3 regions of the Amycolatopsis sp. NPDC049691 genome follow, and region 3 is predicted to be linked to each of the others. Evidence: riboswitches for the same ligand, from Rfam matches in the RefSeq annotation. Region 3 holds a riboswitch; each other region holds the start of a gene.
The links. A riboswitch is a leader RNA that binds a small molecule or an ion and turns the genes downstream of it on or off. The one in region 3 is predicted to bind thiamine pyrophosphate.

Region 1 (5,399 bases), on a different contig from region 3:
TCACTGCGCACTTTGAGTGGTCAGCGGAATGATCCGGCAACACAGGATCGCCTGAAATCGGCTGGCAGGGAGATGAGACTGCTCAGTAGGCTCCGACGCCGGAAGACGATCCACTCGACTGACATTGGAGGGGGCACGGTGGTTCAGCAGGAGGCGACGCCGACCACTGTGCTGTGGCGGCCGACCGGTCCGGAGGAGCTGGAACTCGTCCGGCAGTCAGGCTGGCGCACCTGGCCACCTCGTCTGCCGGAGCAACCGATCTTCTACCCGGTACTCAACGAGGAGTACGCGACCAAGATCGCCCGGGAGTGGAACGTGCCACACCACGGGGTCGGCTACGTCACTCGCTTTCGGGTCGAGTCGGAGTTCCTCCAGCGTTATCCGGTCCAGCAGGCTGGGGGCAGGACCATCCTGGAGTTGTGGGTTCCGGCCGAGGAACTCGACGAGTTCAACGCGCACATGGTCGGCCCGATCGAGGTCGTGCACGAGTTCCGGTGAGCAGCCACGGTAAGGCGGGTTGGATCCCGCCTTACCGCTCACGACCCGTCCAGCACCCAGAACGGCGACACCGGCCCGACACCCGCGCCGAGCGGGTAGCCCTCCGCCACGCAGCGCTCGATGAACTTCTTCCCCTTCGCCACCGCGTCCGGCACCGAAGCGCCCTTCGCCAGCCACGACGTGATCGACGACGCCAGCGTGTCGCCGCCGCCGTGGGTGTTCTTCGTCTCGAACCGGGGGCCGCTCAACGAGATGTACTCGTGGCCGTCCGACAGGAGGTCCACGCAGTCCCGTGTCCCCCGCATGTGGCCGCCCTTGACCAGGACCCAGCGGGAACCGAACTCCAGCAGGGCGTCCGCCGCCGCGCGCTGGGAAGCCTCGTCGGACACCGAAATCCCCGTCAGCAGGCCGACTTCGTCGAGGTTCGGTGTGATCAGCGTCGCGCGCGGGAACAGTTCCGTGCGGATCGCCTCCAGGGCGTCCTCGCGCAGCAGCGAATGCCCGGTCATCGAGGCCGCGACCGGGTCGACGACCAGGGGGAAGTCGAACCCCGTCTCGTCCAGGGTCTTCGCGACCGCGCGGATGATCTCGGCCGTCGCCAGCATGCCCGTCTTGGCCGCGTTGACGCCCATGTCCGCCGCCACCGCCTTGATCTGCGCGGTGACGACGTCGGCCGGGATCTCCGTGAAACCCTGCACACCCAAGGAGTTCTGCACGGTGACCGCGGTCAGCGCCACCAGCCCGTGGACGCCGTGGGCGAAGAAAGTGCGCAGGTCCGCCTGGATGCCCGCACCACCGCCGGAGTCCGAGCCGGCGATGGTGAGGGCGGTCGGCGGTGTCACGGCTGCACCACCGGCAGGTACACCTTGCCGCCGGCCTCGGTGAACTCCGCGGACTTCGAGGCCATCCCCGCTTCGATGGCCTCCACAGTGGACAGACCGTGCTCCTCGGCGTACTTGCGGACGTCCTGCGTGATCCGCATCGAGCAGAACTTCGGCCCGCACATCGAACAGAAGTGCGCGGTCTTGGCCGGCTCGGCGGGCAGCGTCTCGTCGTGGAACGAACGCGCGGTGTCCGGGTCCAGGGACAGGTTGAACTGGTCGTTCCAGCGGAACTCGAAGCGCGCCTTCGACAGCTCGTCGTCCCACTCCTGCGCGTACTTGTGCCCCTTGGCCAGGTCCGCCGCGTGCGCCGCGATCTTGTACGTGATGACGCCGGTCTTCACGTCGTCGCGGTTCGGCAGGCCGAGGTGCTCCTTCGGCGTCACATAACACAGCATCGCCGTGCCGTACCAGCCGATCTGGGCCGCGCCGATGGCCGACGTGATGTGGTCGTACGCCGGCGCGATGTCCGTCGCGAGTGGACCGAGGGTGTAGAACGGTGCTTCGCCGCAGAGCTTTTCCTCCAGCTCGACGTTCTCCTTGATCTTGTGCATCGGCACGTGGCCGGGGCCCTCGATCATCACCTGGACGTCGTGCGAGCGCGCGATGTGCGTCAGCTCGCCCAGGGTTTCCAGCTCGGCGAACTGGGCGCGGTCGTTGGCGTCGGCGATCGAGCCGGGGCGCAGGCCGTCGCCGAGGGAGAACGTGACGTCGTACTGCCGGAGGATCTTGCAGAGCTCCTCGAAGTGCGTGTACAAAAAGGACTCCTGGTGGTGGGCCAGGCACCACGCGGCCATGATCGACCCGCCGCGGCTGACGATCCCGGTGACGCGCCGCGCGGTCAGCGGGATGTAGCGCAGCAGCACGCCGGCGTGCACGGTGACGTAGTCGACGCCCTGCTCGCACTGCTCGATGATCGTGTCGCGGTAGACCTCCCACGACAGCTTTTCCGGCTCCCCGTCGACCTTTTCCAGGGCCTGGTAGATCGGCACGGTGCCGACCGGGACGGGCGAGTTGCGGATGATCCACTCGCGCGTCTCGTGGATCCGCTTGCCGGTGGAGAGGTCCATGATCGTGTCGGCGCCCCAGCGGGTCGCCCAGACCATCTTGTCGACCTCTTCCTCGACCGAGGACCAGACGGCCGAGTTGCCCATGTTGGCGTTGATCTTCACCAGGAAGTTCTTGCCGATGATCATCGGCTCGGACTCGGGGTGCTTGCGGTTGACCGGGATCACGGCGCGGCCGCGGGCCACCTCGTCGCGCACGAACTCCGGCGAAACCCGTTCGCGTGCGGCGATGTACTCCATTTCGCGGGTGATGACGCCCTGTTTGGCCCACCCGAGCTGGGTGTTGTGCTCGCGGCCGTCGGCCCAGCCCGCCCGCAGCCGGTGCAGTCCACTGTGGACGTCGATCGAAGCTTCGGGATCGGTGTACGGGCCCGAAGTGTCGTAGACGTCGAAGTGTTCGCCGTTGGACAGATCGATCCGGCGGGCCGGGACGCGCAGCCCGGACTCGGTCTGGTGGTACACCTTGCGCGAGCCGGTGATCGGCCCGGTGGTCACGGAGACGGCAGCATTGTTTTCCAGCGTCGTCAACGACTTTCACTCCCTACGCCGGCATTACCCGGTCAGGTTCATGCGGTCGGTGACGCCTGCGAAACGCAAGTCACCCTCTCAGCCCGCCATGGCGCGAGCTCCCGCGTTGGTGTTGTGCCACCGACCATGCCACGCCGGAGCGCGATACTCAAGTCACCCGACCAACTCGGCCGGAGTGGCGTAGACGTCGACCATGGCGCCGTTGCGCAGCACGGTGATCGGCAGTGCGGTGCCGATCACCTCCGCGAACAGCTGGCGCTGGATGCCCTGGGCGTCCGACACACGGGTGCGCCCCACCGTCAGCACGAGGTCCCCGGCGCGCAGCCCGGCCCGGTCCGCGGGCCCGCCGGCGACGACTTCGCGCACCCGCAGCCCGGCCTGCTGCCCGGTGCGCTCGGCGACGTCGTCCGGCAGCGGCGCGGGCACGCCCACGACGCCGAGGTACGCGCGCCGCACGCGGCCCTCGACGACGAGCGTGTCGATGATCCGCCGGGTGGTCGCGTTGATCGGCACGGCGAGCCCGAGGCCGACCCCGGCGACGGCGGTGTTGACGCCGACGACGCGCCCGGCGGAGTCGGCGAGCGCGCCGCCGGAGTTGCCGGGGTTGAGGGCGGCGTCGGTCTGGATGACGTCCTCGATCACCCGCCCAGCCCGGCCGTGGCGCACCGGCAGCGCCCGGCCGAGCGCGCTGACGACGCCGGCGGTGACGGTGCCGGAGAACCCGAGCGGATTCCCGACGGCGACGACGAGCTGCCCGACGACGAGCCGGTCGGCGTCACCCAGCCGAGCCGCCGCGGGGGTCTCGCCCCGGGCCCGCAGCACGGCGAGATCGGACAGCGGATCGGCGCCGACGACGTCGAAGGGCACCTCGCTGCCGTCGGCGAAGGTCGCGACACCGCGCCGGTGGTCGTCGACGACGTGGGCGTTGGTGAGCAGGTGGCCGTCATCGGAGAAGACGACGGCCGACCCGCTGCCGCGCGCGAGCTGCACCCCGGCGACGTGCGGGGTGACGGTCTTCGCGACGGTGCTGACCGCGCGCGAGTAGGCGTCCATCGCCTCGTCCATGGGAGCACCTCGATTACACCGTTGCAGGTACTACAAGCATGCGCTCGAAATCGTGAGCCCGGGGTTCGCTGTCCGTGAACCGCCGACCGGACCAGTGACGGTCAGTGGTTCACCGGATCGGACCATGCGCCGGTGAAGATTCGGCGGCAGACTCCCAAAGCGCTTCTGTAACGGTGCAGAAGCGATCTTCTGTGGGGTTGATATGCGCAAACTCATGTTCGGCGCCCTCGCCGGGCTGCTGGTCACCGGCCTGATCCCGGCGACCGCGGTGGCCCAGGGCGAGGCGCCCGGCGCCCCGGGTGCCCATCCCAGCTGGCTGCCCGCGAACAAGACCGGCTTCGGGACCGCCCACGACCGGTCGAGCAACGTCTGGTTCACCCTCCAGGGCGGCCAGCTGTCGGAGGTCTACTACCCGGACCTCTCGACGCCGAGCGTCCGCTCGATGAACTTCGTCGTCACCGACGGCCGCAGCTTCGCCGTGGCCGACTACACCGCGAAGTCCCAGCAGGTCCGGCGGACCGACGACGACAGCCTGACCTACGAGCAGACGATCACCGACGACCAGCACCGCTGGCGCCTCCGCAAGACCTACGTCACCGACCCGGCCGCCACGACGGTGCTGGTGGACGTCGACTTCCAGTCGCTCACCGGGCGGCCCTACCAGCTCTACGCGGTCGCCGACCCGGACCTGACCAACGACGGCTCCGACGACTCGGCCGCGCGCAAGGGCGACGCTGTCACCGCGCAGGACGCCACGAACTCGGCCGCGCTGACCGCCAAGCCCGCGTTCACCAAGACGAGCGTCGGCTACGCGGGCGCGTCCGACGGGAACACTCAGCTCACCAAGACCTTCAAGCTGAACACCTACGACACCGCCGCGAAGGGCAACGTCGTGCTGACCGGGCAGACGACCGCCGACGGCCTCCGCAACCGGCACGTCACCCTCGCGCTCGGCATGGGCGCGAAGGCCGCCGACGCGCTCGGCAGCGCGCAGGCGTCGCAGCGACGCGGCGTCCGCGACATCACGCGCGCCTACGACCGCGGGTGGCAGCAGTACCTGCGCGGGGTGAGCAAGCCGCCGTCGTCGCTGAAGACCGACGCCGAGCGCGACCTCTACAAGGCGTCGATGCTGACCCTCGCCGCGAGCGAGGACAAGCACCACCCGGGCGCCTTCATCGCCTCGCCGAGCATGCCGTGGCGGTTCGGGAACAACGACCCGGAATGGTCGCCGTCCGGCACCTACCACCTGGTCTGGCCGCGCGACCTCTACCAGATCGCGACCGGCCTGGCCGCCGGCGGCGACACCGCCGCCGCGAACCGCGCGGTGTCCTACATGTTCGGCACGCAGCAGCAGGCCGAC
Region 2 (5,399 bases), on a different contig from region 3:
GTTCCGCGGGGATCCCACGTCTGGAGCAGCAGGGGCGTGCGCACGGCGGCGTCTTGGACGCGCTTCGCCGCGGCCTCGACGTCAGAGATCGTCACCAGTTCCATGTGCCGAGTATGTCAAGAAAACGTCCGGCATGGAGTGTCTATTGTGGACGGTCGGAGTGGTGCTCCTCACGCTCCGGCAACGTGGGGAGTTCCTCGCGCGCCTTACACGTTGGGAACGGGGAGAAGACTTTCTAGCGGATCGGGATCATGAGCAAGGAGAACGCAGCGGCTTCCGAGTTGGACACGAAGAAGGAAGAAAAGTCCGGCCTGCGGATCGCGCAGGTGCTGGCGGCGGCGCTCGCGGCGGTGACCGCGGCGTTGCTGGGATCGACGCTCGGCGTGGCGGGCACGGTGGTCGGCGCGGGCGTGGCGAGCGTGGTGTCGACGGTCGGCAGCGAGCTGTACCTGCGCTCGCTGCAGCGCACCCGCGAGGCGGCGCTGAAGGCGCGGCAGCTGGCGACGTCGGGCATCCGCCGGCGCGGAGTACCCGACGTGCCGGCGGCGGCCGAGGTGCCGATCACCGACCAGCCGACGGTGCAGCTGAAGCCGCCGGAGTCCGGGTTGCCGTCGCGGCTGCGGAAGCTGCGCTGGCCGTTGATCATCGGCACGAGCGTGGCGGCGTTCGCGGTGGCGATCCTGGCGATAGTCGGCTTCGAGTCGGCGACGGGCACCCAGATCGGCGGCGGAACGGGCACGAGCATCGGCAAGATCTTCGGCAACGGCGGCGGGCAGCCGGACAAGACCCCGTCGACCCCGCCGACGAAGTCGACCGACGACACGCAGGTGTCCCCGACGGAGACGACCACGACGCCTTCGGAGACGTCGACGGCCCCGACGACCTCGTCGGAGACCCCGACGACGACCCCGAGCACGACGACCGAGCAGCCGTCGACGTCGGCCCCGGCGACGACCACCGCACCGACCAGCAAGGGCGCGGCGACCACGCCGACGCCGTAGCGGGATCGGCCTTTCGCCGCAACGGCTTGTCCACAGGCGCGCCGGTTTTCGACGGCCCCGGGCGAAGTTGTCCACAACTTCGCGCGGGGCCGTTTTTGCAGGTCGGGAGCCGATAGACTGGGACGGGGACGCCCCCCAGGGATGGGCGGGGGTCTGTCTTGGTCAGGGGAGGCGGGCGCGCAGCTCCCGAGCGGCGGCTTCGGGGTCTTGGGCTTCGGTGATGGCCCGGACCACGACGATCCGGGACGCTCCGGCGTCCAGCACCGAGGCCAGCCGATCCTGGTCGATGCCGCCAATGGCGAACCACGGGCGGTCCGGGGCCAAGCCGCCGTCTCGCGCGCCAGGTCCAGGCGGAGCGGCCCGGCGTTGGCCAGCAAGGGCGCGGCGACCACGCCGACCCGGTGAGGCCTTCGGTCAGGGGAGGCGGGCGCGCAGCTCCCGAGCGGCAGCTTCGGGGTCTTGGGCTTCGGTGATGGCCCGGACCACGACGATCCGGGACGCTCCGGCGTCCAGCACCGAGGCCAGCCGGTCCTGGTCGATGCCGCCGATGGCGAACCACGGGCGGTCCGGGGTCCAGCCCGCCACCGAGCGGACCAGGTCCAGACCCGGTGCGGACCGGCCCGGCTTCGTCGGCGTCGGCCAGCACGGGCCCGTGCAGAAGTAGTCCACGCCGGGCTCCGCGGCCGCCGCCAGGGCCTGGTCGAGCGAGTGCGTCGACCGGCCGATGACCACCTCCTCGCCGAGGATGCGGCGGGCCAGTGGCACCGGGATGTCGTCCTGGCCCAGGTGCAGCACGTCCGCGCCGACCGCCAGCGCCACGTCGGCCCGGTCGTTCACCGACAGCAACGCTCCGTGGCGCGCGCAGGCCTCGGCCAGCACCTCCAGCGCCGCGATCTCGCCGGCGGCTTCCAGCGCCCCGGTCTTGTCGCGCAGCTGGATGATGTCGACGCCGCCGGCCAGCGCCGCGTCGGCGAAGGACGCCAGGTCGCCGCGGGCCGTGCGGGCGTCCGTGCAGAGGTACAGGCGCGCCGCGTCGAGGCGGGCGCGGATCTTGTCACCGGAAAGGGCGGGCATAGCGGCGACCGTACCCGGCGAGCTAGGGTGGACGCGTCCGCACGGGAGCCCGAGGGACGGGCTGAGAGGGAGCTGCCGCTCCGACCGTGGAACCTGATCCGGGTCATGCCGGCGCAGGGAGCGTGATTCCATGACGAACCTGGCAGTGGTGGGCGGCGGCGTGATCGGCCTGTCCACGGCGTGGCGCGCGGCCGCGAACGGCCACGAGGTCACCCTCTACGACCCCGAGCCCGTCCGCGGCGGCGCGTCCTGGCTGGCCGGTGGCATGCTCGCCCCGGTCACCGAGGCCTGGCCGGGCGAGGACGACGTCCTGCTCCTCGGCGAAGAATCCTTGAGACGCTGGCCCGGCTTCGCGAGCGACCTGGCCCGCGAAGGCCTCGACCCCGGCCTGGCCGAACACGGCACGCTCGTCGTCGCCTTCGACAGCGCCGACGCCGGCTACCTGGACATCCTGGCCCGCCATCTGCACGAGCTCGGCCGTGCGGCCGAGCGGCTCACCGGCCGCGAGACCAAGCGCCTCGAACCCGGCACCGGATCTGTCCGAAGTGGACTCCACGTGCCCGGCGACCTGGCCGTGGACAACCGGAAACTGCTTCAAGCCCTGTACGCGGCCGGCCAGAAGCGAGACGTCCGGTTCGTCCGCGAACGCGTGGAACGGCTCCCGGACGCCGAAGCCGTCGTGCTCGCCGCCGGCGCCTGGACCGGGCGGCTGCACCCGCAGCTGGCCGACGCCGTACGCCCGCTCAAGGGCGAGATCCTGCGGCTCAAGCCCCGCCGCGGCTGCCTGCCGCCGCCCACGCGGACTGTCCGCGCCGTTGTCGAAGGCAAGCCGATCTACCTCGTCCCGCGCGGCGACCAGGAGCTGGTCCTCGGCGCGACGCAGTACGAAGCGGGCTTCGACCAGGCCGTCACCGCGCGCGGCGTGCGCGAGCTGATCGAGGGCGCCGAACGCGTCTTCCCCGCGATCACCGAGTACGAGCTGGCCGAGACCGCCGCGGGCCTGCGGGCCGGCAGCCGGGACGTCCTGCCCTACATCGGCGTCCTGGACGACGGCGTCTTCGCCGCCACCGGGCACCACCGCAACGGCCTGCTGATGGCTCCCGTGACCGCGGACGCCGTCCTCGCCTGGCTCGAGGGTGAGAAGCCGCCCGAAGGCGTCGAAGCGGCTTCACCCGCCCGCCTGCACCAGAAGGAGCACGTGTGATGGAGATCAAGCTCAACGGGAAGTGGACGGAGTTCCCGGACGGCGCCACGGTCGCCGACGTCCTCGACGCGTCGGGCGGGCAGCGGCCCGGCATCGCCGTCGCGGTCGACGGCGTCGTCGTCCGCCGGAGCGACTGGCCCACCACCGCCGTGCCCAAGGGCGCCGGCGTCGACGTGCTCACCGCGGTCCAGGGAGGCTGAAGTGGACGAAGAACCGCTGGTCATCGGCAGTGCCAAGCTGACGTCCCGGCTGATCATCGGCACCGGCGGCGCGGCCAACCTCGCGGTGCTCGAACGGGCGCTGGTGGCGTCCGGCACCGAGCTGACCACCGTCGCCATGCGCCGCGCCGACGCCGAAGGCGGCTCCGGTGTCCTCGAACTGCTGAAGCGGCTCGGCATCGAGCTGCTGCCGAACACCGCGGGCTGCCGGACGGCCGCCGAAGCCGTGCTCACCGCGCAGCTCGCCCGCGAAGCGCTGGAAACCGACCTGGTCAAGCTCGAGGTGCACGCCGACGACCGGACGCTGCTGCCGGACCCGATCGAGACCCTCGACGCCGCCGAACGGCTGGCCGCCGACGGGTTCACGGTGTTCGCCTACACGAACGACGACCCCGTGCTCGCGTTGCGCCTGGAGGAGGCGGGTTGCGCGGCGGTGATGCCGCTGGGCGCGCCGATCGGCACCGGCCTCGGCATCCGGAATCCGCACAACATCGAGCTGATCGTTTCGCGGGCGGGCGTGCCGGTGATCCTGGACGCCGGAATCGGCACGGCGTCGGACGCGACGCTGGCGATGGAGCTCGGCTGCGACGCCGTCCTGCTGTCCACGGCCGTCACCCGGGCGGCCGATCCGGAGCGGATGGCCGCCGCCATGCGCTCGGCCGTCGTCGCCGGTCACCTGGCCCGCGGGGCGGGGCGGGTGCCGCAGCGCTTCTGGGCGAAGGCGTCAAGTCCACCCCGGTGAACCGGGGTGGCTTCACGCCGACCGCGCACGACGAGCCCGTAAGGTGGACGGCACTTTCCGGCGCACCGGCGGCGGGGCAGGGCAGAAGGAGCCAGCCGTGACGAGCACATCGGTCCAGGACGTCTCGGGCAGGTTGTACCTGGCCGTCGGCAGGCTGTCCCGGTCGCTGCGGCAGGCCGGCGTGCCCGGGCCCGGCCACGGCGCCATCTCGGCGCTGGCGACGCTGGTGATCTCCGGGCAGCTCCGGTTGGGTGACCTCGCCGCGAAGGAAGGGGTCGCCGCCGCGACGATGTCGCGGATCATCGCGTCCCTGGTCGAGGCGGGCTACGTCAGCCGCGAGTCCGACCCGGTCGACCGTCGGGCGTGGCTGGCGAAGGCGACCGAGGAGGGCGAGCGGTTGGTTTCCGGCGTCCGGTCGACGCGGGTGCAGGAGCTGAACCGGCGGCTCGACCGCCTGACGCCCGAGCACCGCGAAGCGCTCACGGCCGCGCTCCCGGCGCTCGAGGCCCTGATCGCGGACGACTAGACGGCGGTCCGGCGCAGCTCGGCCAGCTCGGCGCGCACCGCCCGCAGCTCCTCGAGGATCTCCTGGTTCGCGGCCGCCTGGGCTTCGGCCTGCTTCTCCTCTTCCTCGCGGATGTCCTGGCGCAGCTCGTCCTCCATGCCGCTGACCACGACCGCGATGAAGAGGTTCAGCACCGCGAAGCTCGACACCAGGATGTAGACGACGAAGAAGATCCAGGCCATCGGCGCCTGGACCATGATCTCCTTCGCGATGTCCGGCCACGCCTCGCCGGTCATCACCTGGAACAGCGTGAACAGCGACGTGCCGAGGTCGCCGAAGTTCTCCGGGGAGATGCCGCCGAACAGCTTGGTCGCCATCACGCCCGCCACGAAGATGATCAGCGCCAGCAACGCGGCGATCGACGCCATCCCGGGGATCGCCGCGAGCAGCCCGGAGACGACCTTGCGCATCGACGGCACGACCGAGATCAGCCGCAGGACGCGCAGCACGCGCAGCGACCGCAGGACGGCGAACGGCCCGGTCGCCGGGATCACCGCGATGCCGACGACGAGCAGGTCGAAGACGTTCCAGTTGTCGCGGAAGAAGGCGCCGCGGTAGGCGTAGAACTTCGCCAGCAGCTCGGTGACGAAGATGC
Region 3 (5,399 bases):
GCCCCGACATCTCGATCAGCAGCCGGGCCGAGTGCGCGCGGTGCGCCCGGGCCAGGGCGAGCGGGCCCGCACCCAGCTCGGCGGTGAGCACCCGGCCGAGCTGACGTTCCGAATAGCCGAGCCGCCGCGCCAGGCCCGGGACGCCTTCGCGCTCCACCGTCCCGTCGGAGATCAGTCGCATCGCCCGCGCGGCGAGGTCGGCGCGCACGTTCCAGTCCGGCGAGCCCGGCACCGCGTCGGGCAGGCAGCGGCGGCACGCGCGGAACCCGTTGGCCTGCGCGGCCGCCGACGTCGGGAAGAACCGGACGTTCCGCTCCTTCGGCGTCGACGCCGGGCACGACGGACGGCAGTAGATGCCGGTGGTGCGGACCGCCATGATGAACTGGCCGTCGAAGCGCGAGTCGCGGGCGGTGACCACGCGGTAGCAGCGCTCGGCGTCGCGCCAGAGCGCCGGTGCTTCCGTCGATGTGACCATGGATTCGAGCATGCCAGCAGGTCAGCGCGGTCGCTGGCGGAAATCCGACGCCGCGTTGGGTGCGTGGGGCTCGAGCGGAACAGCCACGTAGACTGCGGGGTCGTGAGCCTCACCCTCGGTATCGTCGGCCTGCCCAACGTCGGCAAGTCCACCCTGTTCAACGCGCTGACCCGCAACGACGTGCTCGCCGCGAACTACCCGTTCGCGACGATCGAGCCGAACGTCGGCGTCGTGCCGCTGCCGGACCCCCGGCTGGACAAGCTGGCCGAGCTGTACAAGTCGGAGAAGACGGTCCCGGCCGTGGTGTCCTTTGTGGACATCGCGGGCATCGTGAAGGGCGCCTCCGAGGGTGCCGGGCTGGGCAACAAGTTCCTCGCGAACATCCGTGAGGCCAACGCGATCTGCCAGGTCATCCGCGTGTTCGACGACCCCGACGTGGTGCACGTCGACGGCCGGATCGACCCGTCGAGCGACATCGAGACGATCAACACCGAGCTGATCCTCGCCGACCTGCAGACCCTCGACAAAGCGCTGCCGCGGCTGGAGAAGGAAGCGCGGACGAAGAAGGAGAACAAGCCCGCGCTCGACAACGCCCAGAAGGCGAAGGAGATCCTCGACGCCGGGCGCACGCTCTTCCAGGCGCAGAAGGAAGTCGACTTCGACGCGCTGCGCGAGCTGAGCCTGCTCACCACGAAGCCGTTCCTGTACGTCTTCAACGCCGACGAGTCGGTGCTCACCGACGAGGCCCGCCGCGAGGAGCTGACGAAGCTGGTCGCGCCGGCGGACGCGGTGTTCCTCGACGCGAAGGTCGAGGCGGAGCTGCTGGAGCTGGACGACGAGGAGTCGGTGCGCGAGCTGCTCGAGTCGGTCGGCCAGCCGGAGCCGGGCCTGTACGCCCTCGCCCGCGCGGGCTTCCACACCCTCGGCCTGCAGACGTACCTGACGGCGGGCCCGAAGGAGTCCCGCGCCTGGACGATCCCCCAGGGCGCCACGGCCCCCCAGGCGGCGGGCGTTATCCACACGGACTTCGAACGCGGCTTCATCAAGGCGGAGATCGTCTCCTACGACGACCTGATGGAGGCGGGCTCGATGGCGGCGGCCCGGGCGGCGGGCAAGGTCCGCATGGAGGGCAAGGACTACGTCATGGCCGACGGCGACGTGGTCGAGTTCCGCTTCAACGTCTGAGAACCCTCAACTACTGGTTGTTACTTTCATTGGGCGCAGGATATACTGCGTCCAATGAAAGCTTCGCCGAGCTTGCTGCCCCTGCTGCGGTCGCGAATGCAGGGTGAGCTGCTCGCGCTGGTCCTGCTGCACCCGGAGCGCGAGTACAGCATCACCGAACTCGCCGAGGCTTGCGGTGTCACGCCCACGGCCGTGCTGCGCGAAGTCGAGCGGCTGGTCGGCGGCGGCATCCTGGCCGACCGGCGGGTGGGCCGGAGCCGGCTCGTCAAAGCCCGTACCGACACCCCGCTCTACCGCCCGCTGAGCGACGTCATCGCGGTCACGTTCGGGCCGATGTCCCTGCTCGCCGAGGTCCTCTCCGGGCTGGCGGGCGTCCGCGAGGCCTACATCTACGGGTCCTGGGCCGCGCGCTACAGCGGCGAACCGGGGCCGCCGCCTGGTGACGTCGATGTCCTCGTCGTCGGTTCGCCCGATCCGGACGAGCTCTTCGACCTGGCCGAGAGCGTGTCGCGACGGCTGGGCCGCGAGGTCAACGTGCACCGGATTTCGCCCGAGTCGTGGGCGGCGGACACGGCGGATCCGTTCCTCACCAGCGTTCGCGAACGTCCGCTGGCTCGGCTGAACCTCGAGCAGGAGTCCTGATGCCCCAGTGGAACCAAGGGCGCGAACGGATCGACGCCTTCATCGCGCGCGGCGCCATCGAGCACGTTCCGGCGTCGCGGGAGGCCGCCGAGGCCGAGCTGGTCCGGGCCCGCACCCACCTCGCTTCGGCGCGGCAGCTGCAGGACACCGACCCCGAAGGCGCGTACACGCTGGCCTACGACAGCGCGCGCCGGGCGCTGGCGGCCGTCCTGCAGAACCAGGGCCTGCGGGTGACGAGCCGGGGTGGGCACGTGACCGTCTACGAGGCGGTACTCGCCCAGCTGGACCCGCCGCTGGGACACGTCCTGCGGCCCTTCAACCGGATGCGAGCCCGGCGCAACGAGGTCGCCTACCGATCTTCGGAGGCTCCGTCGATGACCGCCGAGGACGTCGCGGCCGACGTGCCGAAGGTGCTGGCGCTCATCGAAGTGGCCGAAAAGGCGATCCCGAACATGCCGCGCTACTGAGCGGCGCGGCCTGGCCCGGGAGCCAGGCCGGCGACCGGCTCAGCCGAAGAGGCCCAGCAACGCGATCGCGATCAGCACGACCGCGGGGGCGAGTGCGTTGATCCAGGCGCGCTGGGCGGGCGTGGGGGCGGTGCTGTTCATGGCGTTTCCTAGGGCCGAAACCGATGCTTCCGCCTGCTCAGCGCGCTGATCATGCCCTTCGTTAGCGGCTGTGATCGAATTCACCGGCATCCGGGTGACGACGTCCCCGTGCGGTGAACCAGAGCACTCCGCCCGCCGCCGCCACCATCGTCGCGAATGCCGCCGTCCCGACCACGATCGCCTGGGTCATGCCATCCCTCCATAGCAGTGCCGTTTACCGAGAGACGCCGAAACCGCGAAAAAGTGCACCCAGAGTTACCGACGTCACATCGAGTCGAGCACCGCGTCGATCTGCGCCGCGAGGGCGAAGTCCTTCTCCGTCAGGCCGCCCGCCGAATGGGTCGAGAGCCGGAACGTCAGCGTGCGCCAGCGGATGTCGATGTCCGGGTGGTGGTCGGCCGCTTCGGCCAGCACCGCGACGCGGTCCACCACCTCGATCGCCTGCGGGAAGCTCGCCAGCTCCGCCTCGCGCGAGATCACCGCGCCGGCCCGCGTCCAGCCGGCGCCCAGCCGTTCGTCGGCCTCGGCGTCGCTCAAGATTTCCGTCATGTCTCCATGGTCGTACGTCCTGGACTACGCTGCACGGTTGCCACGGGAGTCCGGTCAGCCGGGCTGAGAGGCGGGTCACCCGCGACCGTTCGCACCTGACCGGATCATGCCGGCGAAGGGAGGGCTTTCCCTCCTCGTCCGGCGAAGTGCAGGAGGGGTAGATGAAACGCAGGGCTGTTCGCGCCGCGACGGCCGTCGCCGTCGTCAGCGTCGTCGCCGCGGGGTGCTCACTGTCGGACGGTGACGGTGGCACGCAGCAGACGCCCACCGTCACCCTCGTGACGCACGACTCCTTCCTGGCGCCGCAGGAGGTGCTCGACGCCTTCCAGAAGCAGTCGGGCATCAAGATCTCGGTGCTCAAGCAGGGCGACGCCGGTTCGCTGACCAACAAGCTCGTGCTGACCAAGGCCAACCCGATCGGCGACGTCGCGTACGGCGTCGACTCGACCTTCGCCTCGCGCGCGCTCTCCGAAGGCGTCTTCGAGCCCTACACCAGCCCGGAGGCCGACCGCGGGCCGCAGCGCTACGCCGTCGACCCCGAGCACCGGCTGTCCGCGGTCGACGTCGGCGACGTCTGCGTCAACGTCGACACGAACTACTTCACGAGCAAGGGCATCCCGGCGCCGGAGTCCTACGACGACCTCGCCGACCCGAAGTACAAGGACCTGCTGGTCGCCGAGGACCCGGCGACGGCGTCGCCCGGGCTGGCGTTCCTCCTCGGCACCATCGCGAAGTACGGCGAAGCCGGCTGGAAGGACTACTGGGCGAAGCTGAAGGCGAACGGGGTCAAGGTCGTCAGCGGCTGGGAAGAGGCCTACACCAAGGACTTCTCCGGCTCGTCCGGCAAGGGGCCGCGCCCGATCGTCGTCTCGTACGCCTCTTCGCCCGCCGCCGAGGTGGGCGACGACGGCAAGCCGCGCACCAAGGCACTGCTCGACACCTGCTACCGGCAGGTCGAGTACGCCGGCGTGCTGGCGAACGGCAAGCAGGCCGAAAGCGCGCGCAAGGTCGTCGACTTCCTGCTGTCGCAGCAGTTCCAGGCGACGGTCGCGGCGAACATGTACGTCTACCCGGCGCGCCAGGGTGTCGACCTGCCCGCGGGCTGGGCGCAGGTCGCGCCGCTGCCGCAGAAGCCGCAGTCGCTCACGGCGGACCAGGTGCAGGCCGGGCGCGAGAAGTGGATCGGCGAATGGCGCACGCTCGTGCAGCAGTGACATCCGGGGCTCCGCCCCGGGCCGGGGGCTCCGCCACCCGGAGCCCCCGAAAAACGCCAGTCGTAGCCCCGCCCCGGACCGCGCGTGGCCTGGGCCTGGCACTGCTCGGGCTGGCCCCGATCGGGTTCCTGGTGGTGTTCTTCGCCTGGCCGGTGCTGGCGATCGTCGGCCGCGGGTTCGCCGCGGGCGGCCTGGACGTCGTCCTCGGCGACGCGCGGACCTGGCAGCTGGCCGGGTTCACCGTCGCGAGCGCGGCGGCGTCGACGGTGGTCGCGGTGCTGGCCGGGCTGCCGGTCGCGTTCCTGCTCGCGCGGGTGCGGCTGCCCGGCGCCGGCCTCGCGCGGACGCTCGTGCTGGTGCCGTTCGTGCTGCCGACCGTCGTCGTCGGCCTGGCGTTCCGGGCCCTCTGGCCGGACGGCGGCGTACTGCCGATCGTGCTGGCCAACGCGTTCTTCAACGTCGCCGTCGTCGCGCGGACCGTCGCCGGGCTGTGGACCCGGCTCGATTCGCGGACGACCGACGCCGCCCGCGCGCTGGGCGCGTCACCGTGGCGTGCGTTCCGTTCGGTGACGCTGCCCGCGCTGGCGCCCGCGATCGCCTCCGCCGCGGCCGTGGTGTTCCTGTTCTGCGCCACCAGTTTCGGCGTCGTCCTGATCCTCGGCGGCGCGCGCTACCGGACCCTGGAAACCGAGATCTACCTGCGGACGGTCGACCTGCTGGACCTGT

Region 1: another riboswitch for thiamine pyrophosphate. It lies ahead of thiC (phosphomethylpyrimidine synthase ThiC); the one in region 3 lies ahead of AB0J40_RS16730 (thiamine ABC transporter substrate-binding protein).
Region 2: another riboswitch for thiamine pyrophosphate. It lies ahead of thiO (glycine oxidase ThiO); the one in region 3 lies ahead of AB0J40_RS16730 (thiamine ABC transporter substrate-binding protein).

The regions. Positions count from the first base shown of each region.
Region 1 is NZ_JBFANX010000005.1:380,499-385,897, reverse strand. It holds gene AB0J40_RS14475 (hypothetical protein) at 139-498, shown strand; gene thiD (bifunctional hydroxymethylpyrimidine kinase/phosphomethylpyrimidine kinase) at 537-1,340, opposite strand; gene thiC (phosphomethylpyrimidine synthase ThiC) at 1,337-2,974, opposite strand; TPP riboswitch at 2,968-3,089, opposite strand; gene AB0J40_RS14460 (trypsin-like peptidase domain-containing protein) at 3,128-4,039, opposite strand; gene AB0J40_RS14455 (glycoside hydrolase family 15 protein) at 4,242-5,399, shown strand, end outside.
Region 2 is NZ_JBFANX010000005.1:389,477-394,875, reverse strand. It holds gene AB0J40_RS14540 (threonine/serine dehydratase) at 1-104, opposite strand, end outside; gene AB0J40_RS14535 (hypothetical protein) at 252-1,001, shown strand; partial or broken gene AB0J40_RS14530 (thiamine phosphate synthase) at 1,164-1,351, opposite strand; gene thiE (thiamine phosphate synthase) at 1,416-2,075, opposite strand; TPP riboswitch at 2,107-2,212, shown strand; gene thiO (glycine oxidase ThiO) at 2,206-3,279, shown strand; gene thiS (sulfur carrier protein ThiS) at 3,279-3,479, shown strand; gene AB0J40_RS14510 (thiazole synthase) at 3,481-4,239, shown strand; gene AB0J40_RS14505 (MarR family transcriptional regulator) at 4,337-4,765, shown strand; gene AB0J40_RS14500 (ion transporter) at 4,762-5,399, opposite strand, start outside.
Region 3 is NZ_JBFANX010000006.1:342,086-347,484, reverse strand. It holds gene AB0J40_RS16760 (AlkA N-terminal domain-containing protein) at 1-475, opposite strand, end outside; gene ychF (redox-regulated ATPase YchF) at 578-1,660, shown strand; gene AB0J40_RS16750 (ArsR family transcriptional regulator) at 1,715-2,302, shown strand; gene AB0J40_RS16745 (hypothetical protein) at 2,302-2,769, shown strand; gene AB0J40_RS16740 (hypothetical protein) at 2,972-3,100, opposite strand; gene AB0J40_RS16735 (4a-hydroxytetrahydrobiopterin dehydratase) at 3,175-3,459, opposite strand; TPP riboswitch at 3,492-3,598, shown strand; gene AB0J40_RS16730 (thiamine ABC transporter substrate-binding protein) at 3,621-4,673, shown strand; gene AB0J40_RS16725 (iron ABC transporter permease) at 4,784-5,399, shown strand, end outside.